Regions from separate parts of the Bacillus sp. ISL-75 genome, predicted to be linked through region 3. Evidence: predicted binding sites of a transcription regulator. Region 3 holds the regulator's gene; each other region holds the start of a gene.

Evidence for each region. Region 3 encodes Rex, which represses fermentation and respiration genes when NADH is low (regulators of the CRP and FNR family bind a similar motif). Its sites were predicted from a motif close to TTGTGAAATATTTCACAA; they were not measured.
Region 1: the regulator Rex is predicted to act here: its motif matches at 1,297-1,314, upstream of hcp (hydroxylamine reductase).
Region 2: the regulator Rex is predicted to act here: its motif matches at 1,183-1,200, upstream of J7E63_RS00160 (nitrate/nitrite transporter).

Annotation. Positions count from the first base shown of each region.
Region 1 is NZ_JAGGQX010000011.1:17,298-23,157, forward strand. It holds gene hcp (hydroxylamine reductase) at 1-1,236, opposite strand, end outside; gene J7E63_RS04700 (Hsp20/alpha crystallin family protein) at 1,428-1,910, shown strand; gene J7E63_RS04705 (YppG family protein) at 1,965-2,528, opposite strand; gene yppF (YppF family protein) at 2,720-2,929, shown strand; gene J7E63_RS04715 (DUF1798 family protein) at 2,963-3,319, opposite strand; gene J7E63_RS04720 (hypothetical protein) at 3,405-3,680, opposite strand; gene J7E63_RS04725 (DUF2515 domain-containing protein) at 4,033-5,007, opposite strand; gene recU (Holliday junction resolvase RecU) at 5,204-5,812, shown strand; gene J7E63_RS04735 (transglycosylase domain-containing protein) at 5,842-5,860, shown strand, end outside.
Region 2 is NZ_JAGGQX010000001.1:24,684-30,543, reverse strand. It holds gene J7E63_RS00165 (TrkH family potassium uptake protein) at 1-1,015, opposite strand, end outside; gene J7E63_RS00160 (nitrate/nitrite transporter) at 1,378-2,874, shown strand; gene J7E63_RS00155 (MFS transporter) at 3,101-4,402, shown strand; gene fdhF (formate dehydrogenase subunit alpha) at 4,567-5,860, opposite strand, start outside.
Region 3 is NZ_JAGGQX010000051.1:31,592-37,451, forward strand. It holds gene dcuS (DcuS/MalK family sensor histidine kinase) at 1-174, opposite strand, end outside; gene J7E63_RS20065 (sulfite exporter TauE/SafE family protein) at 369-1,121, opposite strand; gene ystJ (NADP-dependent malic enzyme) at 1,351-2,598, opposite strand; gene J7E63_RS20075 (redox-sensing transcriptional repressor Rex) at 2,756-3,412, opposite strand; gene moaC (cyclic pyranopterin monophosphate synthase MoaC) at 3,449-3,946, opposite strand; gene J7E63_RS20085 (ABC-F family ATP-binding cassette domain-containing protein) at 4,125-5,860, shown strand, end outside.

The DNA.
Region 1 (5,860 bases), on a different contig from region 3:
ATTAAAGGTGTCCTGAAGGACCTGTAATACCCCTTCAGAGATAAATTCAGGCGGCTTCGGGCCAATACGGATATCCTGGATCCCTAAGCTAAATAAACCAAGCAGAATAGCAACTGCTTTTTGTTCAAACCAAGATAACACGATGCTCACCGGCAGTTCATTCACTTCACATCCAAATGCATCTGCAAGTGCTAAAGCAATCTTAACAGTTGATCCAGAGTTATTGCATTGACCTAAATCTATATACCGTGGAATATTGGTTCCCGGCACCACACCATAATCCACGTCATTAAAGCGGAATTTTCCACAAGAGGTTGTTAATATAACAGTCTCTGGCGGTAGTGAAGTGGCAAGTTCACGATAATAATTTCCGCCAGGTCCCGGTGCATCACAGCCTGCGATAACAAAGAAACGCTTGATTTTACCAGCTTTGACTGCATCAATTACTTCAGGTGCTAAGCCTAGAACCGTTTCATGATGGAACCCTGTTAACAATGTTTCTTCGGAATCAATTGCTGCTTCAGGAAGCTCTAAAGCTCGGTTAATTAATGGTGTAAAATCATCATTAATAATTTTCTCTACATTTTCAAGACCTGCTACTTCATATGTATACATCCTGTCTGCATATGACCCTTTAATTGGCATTACACAGTTGGTCGTTGCTAGAATCGCTCCAGGGAAATTTTCAAAAAGTCGTCGCTGGTCGTACCAAGCTTTTCCGATATTCCCTTTTAGATGAGTATATTTCTTCAATGCTGGATAGCCGTGCGCAGGTAGCATTTCAGAGTGCGTATAGATATTGATACCCTTTCCCTCTGTTTGCTTTAATAGTTCCTCTAAAGCAAATAAGTTGTGACCTGTAACAATAATACATTTTCCTTCAATTTTGTTTTGGCTGACCCGGATTGGCTCAGGGATGCCTAAACGCTTTGTATGAGCTTCATCTAGCATTTCCATTACGCGGACTGCTGATTGGCCAACTTTCATCGCCATGTCGATATGTTCTTGAACATTAAAATTTGAATTCGTTAAAGTCAAATAAAGGGCTTCATGGGTGGTGGCATCGACAAAAGGATCTGTATATCCTAATTGATTAGCATGGGTTCGATAGGCCGCAATTCCTTTTAATGCAAAAATAATCGTGTCTTGTAAGCTAGCAATGGTTTCATCTTTACCACACACACCGATGACATTACAGCCGCCAGATGGAGTTTGTTCACATTGATAACAGAACATTTTAGTTCCTCACTTTCGATTTTATTTCTGCTTTACTATACTAATCGACCTAAATATTTAATGTGATTTATATCACATTTAAAGCAACTGTAATAAATTGTGCATAAAATTATTGCCATACGATGACGGCACCTACCCAGTTTAGCCAGCATATAATAGCGAGTGAAATATTGGAAAGCGAGGGGAACTTAATGTCATCTAAGGTACCGAGTGATAAGAATGACCCTAAAAAGCCGAAAACAGAAGCTTTTGGCGAGTTAATGAAATCGATGAACGACTTTTTCAATGAAAAACCAATCAAAGGCTTTCTACAATCAATCGATGATTTTTTTAAAAGTCCATTTCCATCTGGGTCGAGCTTTCATGTTGACACGATTGAAACTGGTGGGGAATACATCATCTCTGCAGAACTGCCAGGGATAAAAAGAGAGCAAATTCATTTAAACATTTCTGGAAATTATTTAACTATTTCTGTAGAAAATAACGAACTTGAAACCGAGGAAGATGAAATCAATCATTTATATCGACGTAAATACTTACGTCAAAAATCATCAAGAACGGTTTCACTCCCGCATACGATTAATGAAGAGAAAGTGAAAGCATCCTATCGTGATGGTTTATTAAAAATCCGCATTCCACAGGAAAAGGGGAAAATTATTGATATAGAAGACTAAATTCCATTTCCCCTCCATATGAAAAGACGGCTAGTAAAAAAGCCGTCTTTTTTATTACGCTTTAAATATTCCACCAAATCCCTTTACAAGTGATGATACTTGGTTAACAGCATTCATCATTTGACCTGCTGTATTCACCATTTTATTTATATCAACTGATCCATCTTGGGACTTGAAGGAATTCATAAACGTTTGGACTCCTCCTGGCTGTTTTGGGGTTGCACTTTGCTTAGGATAAGGGTTCATCACTGGATAACCATTCATGGGCATATACTGTGGTTTTTGAACTATTTCTTCCTGTGGCTGTAAAGGGTTCTGGAATAGGAATTGCGAATCTTTTTGCGAAAATGGCTGGCTATTGTATGGCGTATTTTGAGAAACGTAGCCAGGTTGATAGTTTTGCCCATATTGCTGGTACACTGGCGTGTAATAAGGAATTTGTTGATTGGGTTGTTGATAAGCGGTCCAATCATAGTTTTGGGGCTGAGCTTGGTAATGGAAGGGTTGATTACTATTAAAAAGCTGCTGATTCCTGATCTGACCAACTGGACCCTCCTGCATCATTTGCCCCGAGTATTCATAATTGAGGTAATTAACTGGCCTTTTTTTGCCAAACATGGGCAAACATCTCCTCCGCTTTTTTATCTACTACACATTATGAAGGAGAGAGAGGAAAGGTGATTCTTTTGAAAAAGAATAATAATGTCAAAATGACGAGAATTTTGTCTGAAGTTTAAATATTTTAAAAACTAGGAATCCTTTATTTTCGTGATACGATAGAAAAAAGGATGAAGGAGGAGCTAATAGATATGGACATTCGCGAATTAAAAAGCAAATTTATTCAAAGTCGGGATTATACACCAGATGATGTTAATACATTAATGGATTTTGCTAAGAAAGCGTATATTCAAAACGATATTAACATTAAAGAATATCGTCTTCTTGTCCGTGAACTTGAAAAACAAGGCGCGGTAATACCTGAAACGGATAATGAAAACTCCCTCATCGAACATTCTTAATAATAATTAAAGAGATGCAGCTGCATCTCTTTTCTATTTTTTAACCTCTTTTAATATTTCCAAGAGGAAAAATTCAACCGTACGATTTGCATTTAAAAATCTCGTTTTGCTAGTTTCCGGAAAAAAGGATTGAATTGACAACTGGTCAATATGTTCAGATGTCGTGTCGATTTGCTTTAAATGAAGATGTTTATGGTCCGTTTCAGACAGCCATTTCTTCATGGCATGTTTCCATTGGTCATTTATTTCCTTAACTTCATTTGCAAATGGCTTAATCACTTCATGAAAATCATGCTTGAGCCCCGACTCCCTTCCCTCTAGATAGTACTTCATGAATAAACTATTATAAGCTAAAAGTTTTTCCGTTAATTGGATAATTTCTTCAGACATCTTTTTAATAAACCCTTTCTCTAAAAAATAAAAAGTAGCAAAAATCTTTATGCTACTTTAATCGTTACTATTATTTTATAGGCAATTAATAGCCCAATTCAAGTTGTAGGGCTCTAGACACATGATTTGGATTGGCACAGGCAATCTCTAAATTAGAAATGGAGTTAACTTTATCAATACTCCGTTCAAGTCCCATTAGTTTTTGTTTTGATACGATTAACTTAGCCTGCTCTTTCTTGTCTAAACTTTTGCGCAGGTCTGAGAAGGATGCTTCAAGCACCACTTCCAATTCTTCTAATTGATCATATATTTCTGACAGCATTGAAATCAACTTTTCCTTATCGGAAAATGGCTTATTCATCTATTAAACCCTCCCAGCATTTTCTATTAATTATAATTATTCTCTTTCTTTTTTCGGCTTCCTTCTACCCTGACAAAACTAGAAGCTATTCGTCAAAGGTAGTGGTAAAATGGCATTTTCCCCCATGTAATTCGACATCAATTAAATCCTGCATGAAAAAATAAAAAAGCGCACAAGCTATTGTTGGAGGTGTTTTTTTAATGTCAAAAAATAATAAACAAAACAAAAAGCAGCAAACAGTTCAATCAGATGCAGCAACAAAAACAGGCTACGGTGATAAAAAGCTTGTGGGAGAAAATCGACCTGCCGAATAACTACCAACCAAAAAGCAAGGGACACTTCCCTTGCTTTTTTATTTCCATTTTTTTAGCTGCAAGGTCTTTTGGAGGGCCAACATTAATTGAAGTTGGTTTGATTTAGCAAAGTACCAATCAGTAAGGTGAATGGGGTGACGATGTCGTGCGGGAAGATACAACCAGGGGGATACCCTGCGTTGCGTACTCCAATCCTCATATTTATGTTGATTATGCTTTATAACTGGGAAACTCACTCGCAAAATCGGGGTTTTCAGGCCAGTTTTTATTTTAAAATATTGTTCATAATCATTTCTTGAACCAGTATGCGGCGTTTTTTCAGCGAATTCATAAAAATAAGGAAATAGCCGTGGATGAAAAAGTATGCTGGCTAGTCTTTTACCCAAGTTGATTCTTTTTGAAAGTGATTTGAAACCATTTGCACTTGCCCCATATACTTCTCCCCCACAGGTTGGAAATAGTACACAACTGAAATGAAACCAATCTTGAAAAGAAAAAAGCTTCGATTGGAAAACCTTTTTCTTATATAGAGGGTGATCAATAACCGGAGTTTGAATGACATTTTGTTCATTTATGATTAGGGAAGTGGTTAGTCTGTTCTTATCATTTTCTTTCCAATATCGAAACCATTCTTTTTGGATAAACGTAGAAACATGAAAATAAGGGAGTAAATGAAACATTTTTCGATTTAATTTCGTCGAATATTGGTAGACCAATAACTGGGGATAGACATCATGGAAAATCAACCAATTTGCCCGCTCATAGGTAAGGAACAGCTGCTTTCTCGTCATGTCCGTTAGTAATTGAGGAAATATTGACCCTTGGAGGTCACACATATTCCACCCCCCATTCCTAGACACCATGCTTGCTAAGAAAGACCAAATGATATCTGGATGTTTTTTAAAAAAAGAAAAGTATGCTTCAGTCCTTGAGATATTATCGACATTTTTTTTATTGGTTTCCTCTTGAATTTGACGAATGATTGTTCGTTCCTGTATTGTAAGATGATTCATATTCATCTTCCCTTAAGTTTTTTTAATAGATTATTAGTACTATGATTGAGTTTAAATCCTTTTATGAGAAATGCATCATGTATAAATTTAGCAATCACAGTACAATTGTTATTAGAGTGTGTATGCAAATGTATTTTATACACCCCATTCTCGTCAAGATTTGATATGATAAGGAAGAGTTTGAGAGGTGTAAAACGTGAACTTTAACTATCCAAATGGAAAAAGGTACGTACCAAGAGAACAGAACACAGATAATATCAATAAAAAAAATAAAAATGGCTCTTATAGTAACAGAGGAATGACACTTGAGGAAGACTTAAATGAGACAAATGAATATTACCGTGCGAGAAAAGTAGCTGTTATTCATAAAAAACCAACGCCAGTCCAAATTGTCCAGGTTGATTATCCAAACCGCAGTGCTGCTGTAATTAAAGAGGCATATTTCAAACTAGCCTCCACCACGGATTATAATGGTGTTTATAAAGGAAAGTATATTGATTTCGAAGCTAAAGAAACACAGAACCCTACCTCTTTTCCATTAAAGAATTTCCATCAACACCAGATACAGCATATGGAAGAAGTACTGGATCAAGGAGGTATTTGTTTTGTTATCCTTCGTTTTACAAGATATGAGCAGGTTTTTTTACTCGAAGCAAAACACTTGTTAACATTTTGGAAACGAATGAATAATGGCGGCAGAAAATCGATAACCAAAGAGGAAGTGGAACAACAAGGACATCAGATCCCACTTGGTTTTCAACCGCGAATTGACTATATTAAAATTATAGATAAGCTTCATAATTGAGAAAAGGCTTGAAAGGAAGGAATATTACCATGTCAGAACAGTACCAAT
Region 2 (5,860 bases), on a different contig from region 3:
GACGGTAAAAAATAACATCCTCTTTCCCGCGAATTTGTGACCAAACAGCTCCAATGAGCGTTGTAAAAGTGGTGGTTTTGATCCCCCCGCCTGTCGACCCAGGCGATGCACCAACAAACATGAGTAACACAATTAATAATAATGATGATTGAGTTAGATCACCAATATTTAATGTGTTAGCCCCCGCTGTTCTTGCCGTAACAGATTGGAATAATGACCCAAGGATTTTCCCTGAAAACGACAATGGTTTTAGCGTTAATCCATTGGAATATTCAAGCAGGAATATACCAGCTGTACCTACTACTATTAAAACGCTGCTCGTCATTAAGACAATCTTAGTATGTAATGATAGCCGTTTTGAAACACGATATTCAAAAAGTTCGTTCATAACGATAAAGCCGATCCCACCTAAGATAATTAATGCACTAACGGTCAACGTAACGGTTGGATCGTCAACATAACTCGTTAAACTATGAAACTCCCCCATTAAGTCAAATCCCGCATTGTTAAAGTTGGAAATTGAATGGAAAATTCCATAATAAATCGCTTTTCCTATCGGCATGTCAAAGGAAAAACGGATAGATAAAAGCACAGCACCAAGTAACTCAATCACCGCTGTAAAAATTAAAATTCGTCTTACTAGCCGCACAATCCCCTCCATTGATAAATTATTTAATGATTCTTGAAGTAGAAGCCTTTCTTTTAAAGATATTTTCTTCCCTAATAGGAAGGCAAAAAACGTTGCAAACGTCATAAATCCAAGTCCACCGACTTGAATCATACATAAAATAACCACTTGACCGAATATCGAAAATGTGGTCCCTGTATCTACTACAACTAAACCTGTTACGCATGTTGCAGAGGTTGCTGTGAACAGAGCGTTTAAAAATGACAAACCTTGCCCATTTGTAGTCGAAACCGGCATGGTTAGTAGAAATGTTCCTAGTAATATGATCAAACCAAAACCTAGAACAAGAATTTTTGGAGGATCTAGATATATTTTTTTGCGCAGCATAGTTTTCTCCCTTACTACTTTAATGTTATTTTTAACAAACAATTAATAATCATGTGTTATCTATGATTTTAATTTTTTTCTCCTTGTTCATGCCTCTAATTTTAAATATTCGTAAATCTATAATACAGGAAAAATATACAATTACGAACAAAACATGTAAATTAAAAATGTGAATTGGTACACCTTAGAAAATTTTTTACCATGAGTGTGTCAAATGTGTGTCATAACTCACTGTTGATTGACTATATGTTGTTCTATAATACAAGAAGTAAAATTTTCCATGTTCATTAACACTCTTTCTTAATATATAACAACTTTTTGAAGAAATAATAAAATAGCATGGGAATTGAAGGGGGATTTTTATGAAACAAGGGTCAAAACAACTAATTATACAAACTGGAAGTCTGGTAGCAGGTTTTATGGTTTGGGTACTGATATCATCACTAATGCCGTTTATTAAAGTAGATATCCAACTTACTTCATCTCAAATTGCTTGGACTACGGCGGTCCCTGTTATCCTCGGTTCACTTCTTCGAGTTCCGATTGGCTACTGGACCAATCGCTATGGCGCTCGAATTTTATTTACAATCAGCTTTATTATACTGCTCATTCCAATTGCGTTGTTAAGCTATGCTAATTCCTTATTAACATTAATCTTAGGAGGATTTTTACTAGGGATTGGCGGTGCTGTCTTTTCCATCGGTGTTACCTCTCTTCCCAAGTATTATGAAAAAACAAAGCATGGGTTTATTAACGGAATTTTCGGGGCAGGAAATATTGGTACGGCAATCACTTCCTTTTCCGCACCCGTACTTGCTACCACCTATGGATGGAGAAACACCATTAAAATCTTCCTGATAGTTGTATTAATCTTTGCTATTTTAAACTTTATATTTGGGGACAAAAAGGAACGAAAAGTTAACATTTCCTTACTCGAACAAATCAAAGGGGTATATAAAAATCCAAAACTTTGGTTTCTAAGTTTATTTTATTTTATCACGTTTGGTTCCTTTGTTGCTTTCACCATTTATTTACCATCGTTTTTAGTTAATCACTTTGAATTAGATAAAGTCGATGCAGGACTCAGGACAGCAGGTTTTATTGCTTTGGCAACCTTTTTTAGACCCATAGGTGGATGGTTAGGCGATAAAGTTAATCCTTTTCTTATTTTAATGGCTGTTTTCTTTAGCCTAACTTTTGCAGGATTTCTTTTGTCATTTACTCCATCGCTGCCGATTTATTCCTTTGGTTGCTTATTAGTTGCTTTCTTTGCGGGAATTGGAAATGGCGCTATCTTTAAACTAGTCCCTTTATATTTTTCCAATCAAGCGGGTATTGTGAATGGCATTGTTTCTGCCATGGGAGGACTGGGTGGCTTTTTCCCTCCAATCATTCTCACGATTCTCTTTGATTGGACTGGTCATTATGCGATTGGCTTTATGTCCCTATCTGAATTTTCTTTAGCAAGTCTGGTTATCGTAGTATGGCTATATTATCAAGATAAGTTGGATATTTCTGCAAAGATTGTAAACCATGCCTTAGATGGTATTTGTGTAACCGATGTTAATGGCATTATTCAAAGCGTTAATCCTGCATTCACAAAAATCACTGGCTATAGTCAAGCAGAGGTAATCGGTAAAACCCCAAGTGTTCTTCAATCCGGTGAACATGACAACGAGTTTTACAAAAAAATGTGGTTTAGTTTAAAAACAGACGGGGTTTGGGAAGGTTATATTTGGAACAAACGCAAAAACAATGAAATTTACAGAGAATGGCTAACTATTACAGCCATTAAAGATGACGTAGGTGAAACAAAAAACTTTGTAGGTATGTTCTATGAAGATAACGAAAAATCCTAAAAAAGGCATAAAAAAAGGAGATCTTCCCCCGTGGAAGATCTCTTTTTTTCGTTAACTAGTTATAAATTATTACAACTTTTTGTCAACTAGGTTATGTTCACAGTTCCTTCACTGTTTTTGTGACGTACGTCACAAAATTCATGTTACCATCTGTTTTATAGTAATTACACAAACAACTCTAACTTTATAAAAATTAAAATTTGATCACAAATTAGGAGGAAATATTATGGCTAGAATTAATTATTGGAATCCAGAGGACGAAAAATTCTGGAACGCAGAAGGAAAAAAACATGCACGACGAAATCTGTGGATATCTGTACCATCATTAATGATCGCTTTTATCGTTTGGCAGATATGGTCAGTCGTTGCTGTTAGACTTAACGACATCGGTTTCCATTTCACCGAAGAACAATTATTTACACTTGCAGCAGTTCCTGGTCTTGTTGGTGCGACACTTCGTTTTGTTTACACATTTGCTGTCGGCTCCATTGGCGGAAAAAACTGGACGGTAATTTCAACAGCAATCTTAGCAATTCCAGCGATTGGTATTGGCTTTGCAGTTCAAAATCCGGAAACACCATTTTCTATCATGTTATTGCTTGCAGCCCTTTGCGGACTTGGCGGCGGTAACTTCTCATCTTCTTCAGCAAATATTAGCTTCTTCTTTCCGAAAAAGGAAAAAGGGACAGCACTTGGTATTAATGGCGGTTTAGGAAACATGGGTGTATCTGTCGTTCAATTCGTTACACCATTAATCGTTACCTCAGGAACTTTTGCATTAGTTGGCGGTAAACAAGTTTTGGCAAATGGTCAGGAAGTTTGGTTACAAAACGCCGCATTTATTTGGGTGATTCCTATTGTCATCTTGACAGTTTTGGCAATGTTTAAGATGGATAATGTACCAGGTGCAAAGCAATCAGTTTCGGAACAATTTGTGATTGTAAAACGGAAACATACTTGGATTATGACAGCCTTATATGTAGCGACTTTTGGTTCATTCATTGGTTATTCAGCGGCATTTCCGCTTTTATTAAGATCACAATTCCCTGAGCATATATCACTTGCCTTTCTTGGTGCATTAGTGGCCGCAGCTTCAAGACCTGTTGGTGGTTGGATGGGAGACAAACTTGGGGGTGCAAAGGTAACTTCCTATGTTTTAGTCATCATGGGAATTGGCGCTGCAGGGGTTATTTATTTCCTAAATGGAAAACAATTTGCTGGATTCTTATTATCCTTCTTAATTCTGTTCGTTGCATCTGGTATTGGTTCAGGCTCGACTTTCCAAATGATTCCGAACCTTTTTATTCCTAAAGAAGCAGCACCTGTAATTGGGTTTTCAGCGGCATTTGCAGCCTATGGTTCATTCTTTATTCCTAAACTTTTCGGGTGGTCAGTTAAGGCGACGGGCACTCCTGTTACAGCTTTTTACTTCTTTATTGCTTTTTATGTAGTGGCATTTGGACTCAACTGGTATTTCTATCAAAGAAAAGCTACAGCAGCTAAATCCTTTACACAACAAGTCGGATAATTCCGACTTGTTTTTTTAATAAGGCTATATTAAACTTGGCTGTTGATTTCCGCTTCAGGCGCTTCGCTTTCCGCTCCAATCAACTAGGCTATAAAATCAACAATGACCCTTAACACAGCCATTAAAAAAACGCAGTCATTAAACTGCGTTGATTTAAAAATTCTCTATATCCTAGATATCGCAACCGCACAAGCCTTATATTCGGCTGTTCCTGAAATAGGATCAAACTCATTTAAGGTTAAGACATTGGTCGGTGTTTCACTCCAGTGGAAGCTCATAAAAACGAGCCCCGGGACTACTTGTTCTGTAATCTTCGCCTTTACCTGTAGTTCTCCTCTTCTCGAGCGAACCTGTACCACTTCACCATCTGTTATACCTATAGCTGCAGCATCGTTTGGATGAATATCAACAGTTTCTTCTGTTTGTTTTAATTTAACTCCAGCAGCATAATGACGCGTCTGAGAATGTGTATTGTAAGATTCATAACGTCTTCCTGTTGTTAGTGTAAATGGATATTCAGCATCAGGGAGTTCCAATGGTGCAGTATAATCTACCGGTACAAATGCTGACTTTGTTGATGTCGACTCCATTTGGTGGAACCTCTCGTGCAAGATAAGTGTTCCTGGATGGTTTTCATCTGGGCAAGGATAATGAATACCATACTCTTTTTCAAGTCTTTCATACGATATGCCCCCGTACATCTCCCAAGCTAGTTTTCTAACTTCATCCCAGATTTCTTCACTGTTGTTATAGTGAATAGGATAGCCCATAATCGTAGAAAGATCACATAGGATTTCCCAGTCTTCTTTCACATTAGGGTGTGGTTCTACCGCTTTGCGAACCCTTTGAACTCTCCGGTCAGTGTTGGTATATGTTCCATCCACCTCACCCCATGAACGTGCTGGTAATACAACATCAGCCATTTTTGCTGTTTCCGTTAAGAAAATATCTTGAACAATTAATAAATCAAGCTTTTCAAACAATGTTTGTGTATGATTCATATGAACATCAGCAAGGAGCGGGTTTTCACCAATGACATAAAGGGCCTTTAATTCACCCGTCTCGATCCGATCAAAAGTTCTCGTTTGTGTGTCACCAACTCTTGGGTTTAGTTCAACATTCCATTCCTTTTCAAACCGCGCCCGCGAATCACGATTTGCTATGCTCATTCCACCTGTTAATTGGTTTGGCAAACAGCCCATATCACCCGCACCTTGAACATTATTCTGACCTCGAAGCGGCATGACACCGGAGCCTGGTTTACCGATATTCCCAGTTAATAACGCTAGGTTTGCTATATCAAATACATTATTTACACCACAGTGATGCTCCGTAATCCCAAGCGTGTACGCAATCATTGAACCGTTTGAGGTGGCGTACTCTCTTGCAGTTGCAGCAATGTCATCCGCATTTAAACCGGTAATCGATGCAGCGTATTCCAGTGTAAAAGGCTCAACT
Region 3 (5,860 bases):
CGGACTATGAGCAACCATTCGAGCCACATTTCTTGCTTTCTCAGCCTGACCTTTTTCCGTCTCCTTAGCAATTCTCGAACTGATAAGTAAATCTGTTATCAATAGTGAAAAAGTAACCACCATACACACAAAGACAATAATTACCGACTGTAAACTCCATCTTCCCTTTCTCATATTTCCCTCCATCTTTGAGAAGGCGACAGGCACCATTCTGATTTCCACCTGATGACATACTAACCATCCAGGCTAGTAAACACAAAAAGCTGCAAAGCATTCTTAAGAAAATACTTTGCAGTCTTAGAAGCTTTCTTTAACTTAGGCTGGTCTGAGAGTTCATCGTCTCAGTTAACCATCCTTGCGAAGATGCCTTAACTTATGAGCAAAATGGCTCCTGCGATAATAGGGGTCAGGACCATCGCACTTTTTAATACGGGCTGCGGAGCAAGGGCTGTAAACTTAGCCCCGACATAGGAGCCAATCATCGTTCCTCCTACCACTTCAACTAACAGGGTTAAATTCAGGTATCCTTCGAAATAGTAGCCGATTCCTCCTGCTAAAGCGATCGGCAAAATAACGAGCATTGTTGTACCCACTGATTGTTTAAGCGAAAGTCCCATGATGACCAGCAATCCGATTTGAATGAACGGCGCAGCACCTATCCCAAATGTACCAGACAACAATCCGGTAACCAACCCGACAACTGCCGCTTTCTTAATGAGAAGCAGGTTGCCAGGGTTCACTTTTTTGTTGTTTACCTTTATTTTTTGAACAATAAATAAGCGGACAACCAAGATCACAGCCGACAAAAATAACATCCCCGCTGTCAACCAATGCAAAGAATGGATCGGAATCAAACTGGCTAGTTTTGAACCTAAATAGGAGGCAGCTGCCCCAAATCCGCCGACGATTAAACCGGTTTTAATTGAGATATTTCCTTGACGAAAATGACTGTAGGCACCTGACATGCTAGTAAACACCATCGCTGCTAGTGATGTCCCTAACGCCATATGTATTGGTACTCCAAAAATAACTGTTAAGATGGCAATAATAAAGCCAGAGCCGCCCGCCCCGACAAATCCTAATAAAATCCCAAGCACAAACATCGTCAGCACAATCGCCAACTTCATCCCCTCCGATTGCAAAACCCTAGATGTCCTTCTAGGAAATGTTTTATTACTTACCTAAGGACGGGGTCATATAGACTGATTTAAAAAAGAAAAAAAACTATCATTTATTATTGTACTAAAAATTTAAAAGGTATATCGGAATTATGCCCTAATTCCCAAAATTTGAAAGACTACCTCAACTAGATTGAGATAGTCCTCCCTTAAAAGCTAAATTTTGCTCGACCTAAACATGCACTGGTTGTTTTGCTTCTTCTAATGCTGATAGGCGCTGCTTAATTTCCTCAACATTGATAATTCTTTGGGCTACCCCTGTTTCCATTGCAGTATACGCAACCGCGGTTGCTACCTGTGCTGCGACCCGAGGGTCAAATGGATCTGGAATGACATAATCGGCATGGAGCTCATCCTCTGAAATTAAACCAGCAATTGCATAGACCGCAGCAAGCTTCATTTCCTCGTTGATTTCCTTGGCACGGACATCTAAGGCGCCGCGGAAAATGCCTGGGAAAGCAAGCACATTATTAACCTGGTTCGGAAAATCAGAACGTCCTGTACCCACTACAAGAGCTCCTGCTTCTTTTGCTACATCCGGCATAATTTCCGGTACCGGGTTGGCCATGGCAAAGATAATCGGGTCACGGTGCATAGCGCTAACCATTTCCTTTGTAACGGCCCCGGCTGCTGATACCCCCACAAACACATCGGCGTCAATAAGCGCATCCGCTAACGTTCCTTGTTTTTGCTCGCGATTTGTCATTTGCGCCATTTCATCTTTGAATCGATTCATTCCGAATGGACGGCCTTCATAAATAATTCCTTTTGTATCACATAAAATAACATCCTTCACGCCCATATGCAGCAGGAGCTTAACAATCGCTACTCCAGCTGAACCTGCTCCGTTTACTGCAACACGAATATCTTCAATTTTTTTATCCGCTAATTTTAACGCGTTGATTAGACCAGCGGCTGTTACAATCGCGGTTCCATGCTGGTCATCATGAAAAACAGGAATCTCGCAGGCTTTGCGGAGGCGGTCTTCAATTTCAAAGCATTGCGGCGCAGCAATATCCTCCAAGTTCACTCCGCCAAATGTTGGTTCTAGCAGCCTGACGGTTTCTACGATCTGGTCTGTGTCAGTGGTGGCCAAGCAAATGGGAAAGGCGTCAACATCTGCGAACGATTTGAATAACACGGCCTTTCCTTCCATCACAGGCATCGCAGCTTTTGGTCCAATGTTTCCAAGCCCCAGAACCGCTGTCCCATTGGATACAACTGCGACTAGATTGCCCTTTGAGGTATAATCATAGACTTTATTTTCGTCTGCATAAATTTCCAAACACGGCTCTGCCACACCAGGTGAATAGGCTAGGCTTAAATCTTTTGCATTATGTACTCCCACCTTAGAATAAATCCCAACCTTGCCTTGGTGTTCCTTGTGCATTTTTAATGCTTCATCTCGTAAAATTGACATTGAATTTCCCCCACTTCCGTTAGTAACCGCTTGCATTTCATCTACCTACATCTTAGTCCATAAGAAAGTATTTTTATAGATTATGTAATTAAAAAAAGCAGGGATTTAATCATACAAAAGGCCTTCCACAAATTTCGTGGAAAGCCTTTTTAACTAATTATTCTTCATCTATTTCCACCGTTGGATAATGCTTTAAAAAGTAGACTAGCGATTGAAGCTCCACTGCCAAGTCAATATGATGGACCCTTATTAATGGTGGAACATTTAATCTTGCTGGAGTGAAATTTAAGATTCCTTTTACATTCGCTTGGACCAGTCGATCGGTTATCATTTGTGCGGCAGGAGCCGGAACCGTTAATATCGCCACAGAAATATTAGTTTCTGATAAAACCTTCTCTAAATCATCCATAGGATGAACGGGTACCTCGCGAATCATGGTTCCCATTTTGTCGGGATCCACATCGAAGGCGCATTCTATTTTTGTGTTATTATTTTTTAAAAAGTTATAGTTTAAAAAGGCAGTCCCAAGATTTCCGACTCCTATTAAGGCAACCTTAGTTAATTCATCCTGATCTAAGGTCTTACGGAAGAAGGATATTAAGTAATTAACATTATACCCATAGCCCTTTTTCCCTAACGCACCGAAATATGAAAAGTCGCGGCGAATCGTTGCTGAGTCTACCTTTACTGCTTCACTCAATTCCGCTGAAGAGACCCTTTGCTTGCCGGAACTATGCAGGTTTTTTAGAAATCGATAATAGAGGGGCAGCCGTTTTGCTGTCGCCTGTGGTATTTTCGTTGTTTCATTACTCATAATCTCCCACACCCCATGAATGGTTTAGTTAAAAATTTATTTAACTCTTTCATCTCTTTTAAAATCACCGTTTTTACCGCCCGTTTTTTCGACAAGATACGTCGGGCCAATTACCATACCTTTATCAACGGCTTTACACATATCATAAACTGTTAAGGCACATGCGGATACGGCTGTTAACGCTTCCATTTCCACGCCTGTGCTCCCCTTCGTTTTAACGGCTGCAGCAATATATAATTGATAGTTCTCATCCTTATCCTGTTCCCAAGAGAAAGAAATATTAACACCTGTTAATGGAATCGGATGGCACATTGGAATAAAATCCCATGTCTTCTTTGCTGCCATGACAGCTGCTATCTGGGCCACTGCTAAGACATCGCCCTTCTTCATCTCATTATTAGTTATTTTATCATAAATTTCTTTACTAACGGTAATGCTGGAGTGAGCAAGCGCCGTACGTGCCGTTTCCGGCTTATCACTGACGTCGACCATTTTTGCTCTGCCTTCTTCATTAAAATGCGTAAATTCTGCCATATAAAAAATCCTCCCATCAAATCATACACTATTTTACCTTATATGTGTGTGAAACTTTGAACTAAATATTACATTTTTTGACGATTTAGGACCCTTACTCCGCTAATAAGGCGAGCAGTTTATTGCCGACATACCGGGAATAAGGTACACTAATCCTATGTAATAGAGGTGAATGAGAATGATTTTGCTACAGGTTAATCAATTACAAAAATATTATGGTGCTGACCTTATTTTATCGAATATTAAGCTCGAATTACAAACTCGGGACCGTGTTGCCCTTGTTGGACGCAATGGGGCGGGAAAATCGACATTATTGAAGATTATTGCCGGACACTTGTCGCATGATGGCGGAGAAATTATCAAGCCGAAAGAAGTGACAATTGGCTATTTAGCTCAAAATACTGGGTTAGAATCATCATTATCTATATGGGATGAAATGCTGACGGTTTTTGAACCGCTGCGATTGATGGAAAAACAACTCCGCACACTTGAAGAACAAATGGCTGATCCCCTCGTTTTTGAAGACAGTGGCAGGTACGAAAGAATCCTAAAAGAGTACGATCATCTTCAGGTGAAATTTAAAGAACAGGGAGGGTATCAATATGAGGCAGAGATGCGCTCCGTCCTTCATGGGCTGAATTTCCATGACAAATCCTTGATGATATCTAGTTTAAGCGGCGGGCAGAAAACTCGTCTAGCCCTTGGTAAACTCTTGTTAACCAGGCCTGATATCCTAATATTGGATGAGCCCACAAACCACCTTGATATTGATACGCTTTCCTGGCTGGAACAATATTTACAAAGTTATCATGGAGCGATTTTGATCGTTTCCCATGACCGCTATTTTTTAGATAAAGTTGTTACTCAAGTTTATGAAGTATCCCGTAAGCAAATCCAAAGGTTTTCAGGCAACTATAGTTCTTACCTTGATCAAAAGGCGGCAAATTATGAGCGTGATTTAAAGCTTTTCGAAAAACAACAGCAAGAGGTCACTGAACTCCAAGACTTTGTCAACCGGAATTTAGCGCGGGCATCGACAACCAAACGAGCCCAAAGCCGGCGTAAAAAGCTTGAAAAGATGGAGATGATGGATCGTCCATTAGGCGATGAAAAGTCTGCCTCCTTCTCGTTTGAAATTGAAAAACAAAGCGGAAATGATGTTTTAACAGTGGATTCACTCGCTGTTGGATACAAGGATGGTAAGGTTTCAGAGTCCATTTCTTTCCGGGCCTATAAAGGTGAAAGTATCGCATTGGTTGGACCGAATGGTATCGGCAAATCAACACTTTTAAAGACAATTATCAAAAAGTTGCCTGCACTTGAGGGAACCTTACTCTATGGGACAAACCTTCAGATTGGGTATTACGACCAGGAGCAAGCTGAATTGACCTCCAATAAGCGGGTCTTAAATGAACTCTGGGATGACTATCCACTAAAAAATGAAAAAGAAATACGTACGGTGCTCGGTAATTTCTTATTTTCTGGTGATGATGTCTTAAAAATAGTTTCCACCTTAAGCGGCGGTGAAAAAGCCCGTCTAGCTTTAGCTAAACTGATGTTGGAGAAAGCGAATGTCTTAATTTTGGACGAGCCTACCAACCACCTTGACTTAGATAGTAAGGAAGTTCTAGAGAATGCATTAATCGATTACCCGGGCACGATATTGTTTGTCTCACACGACAGGTATTTTATTAACCGGATTGCCACAAAGGTCTTAGAACTTAGTCGTCATGGAAGTACAGAATACCTCGGGGATTATGATTATTATTTAGAGAAGAAACTAGAACAGGAAGAACTTGCAGCACTAGCGCTAGCCGCAACAGCAAAAAGGGCAGCACAAACGGATGCTTTTGAAAAAAACTCTTATCAACAGGATAAGGAAAGTAAAAAACAAGAGCGTCAGCGCAAAAGGAA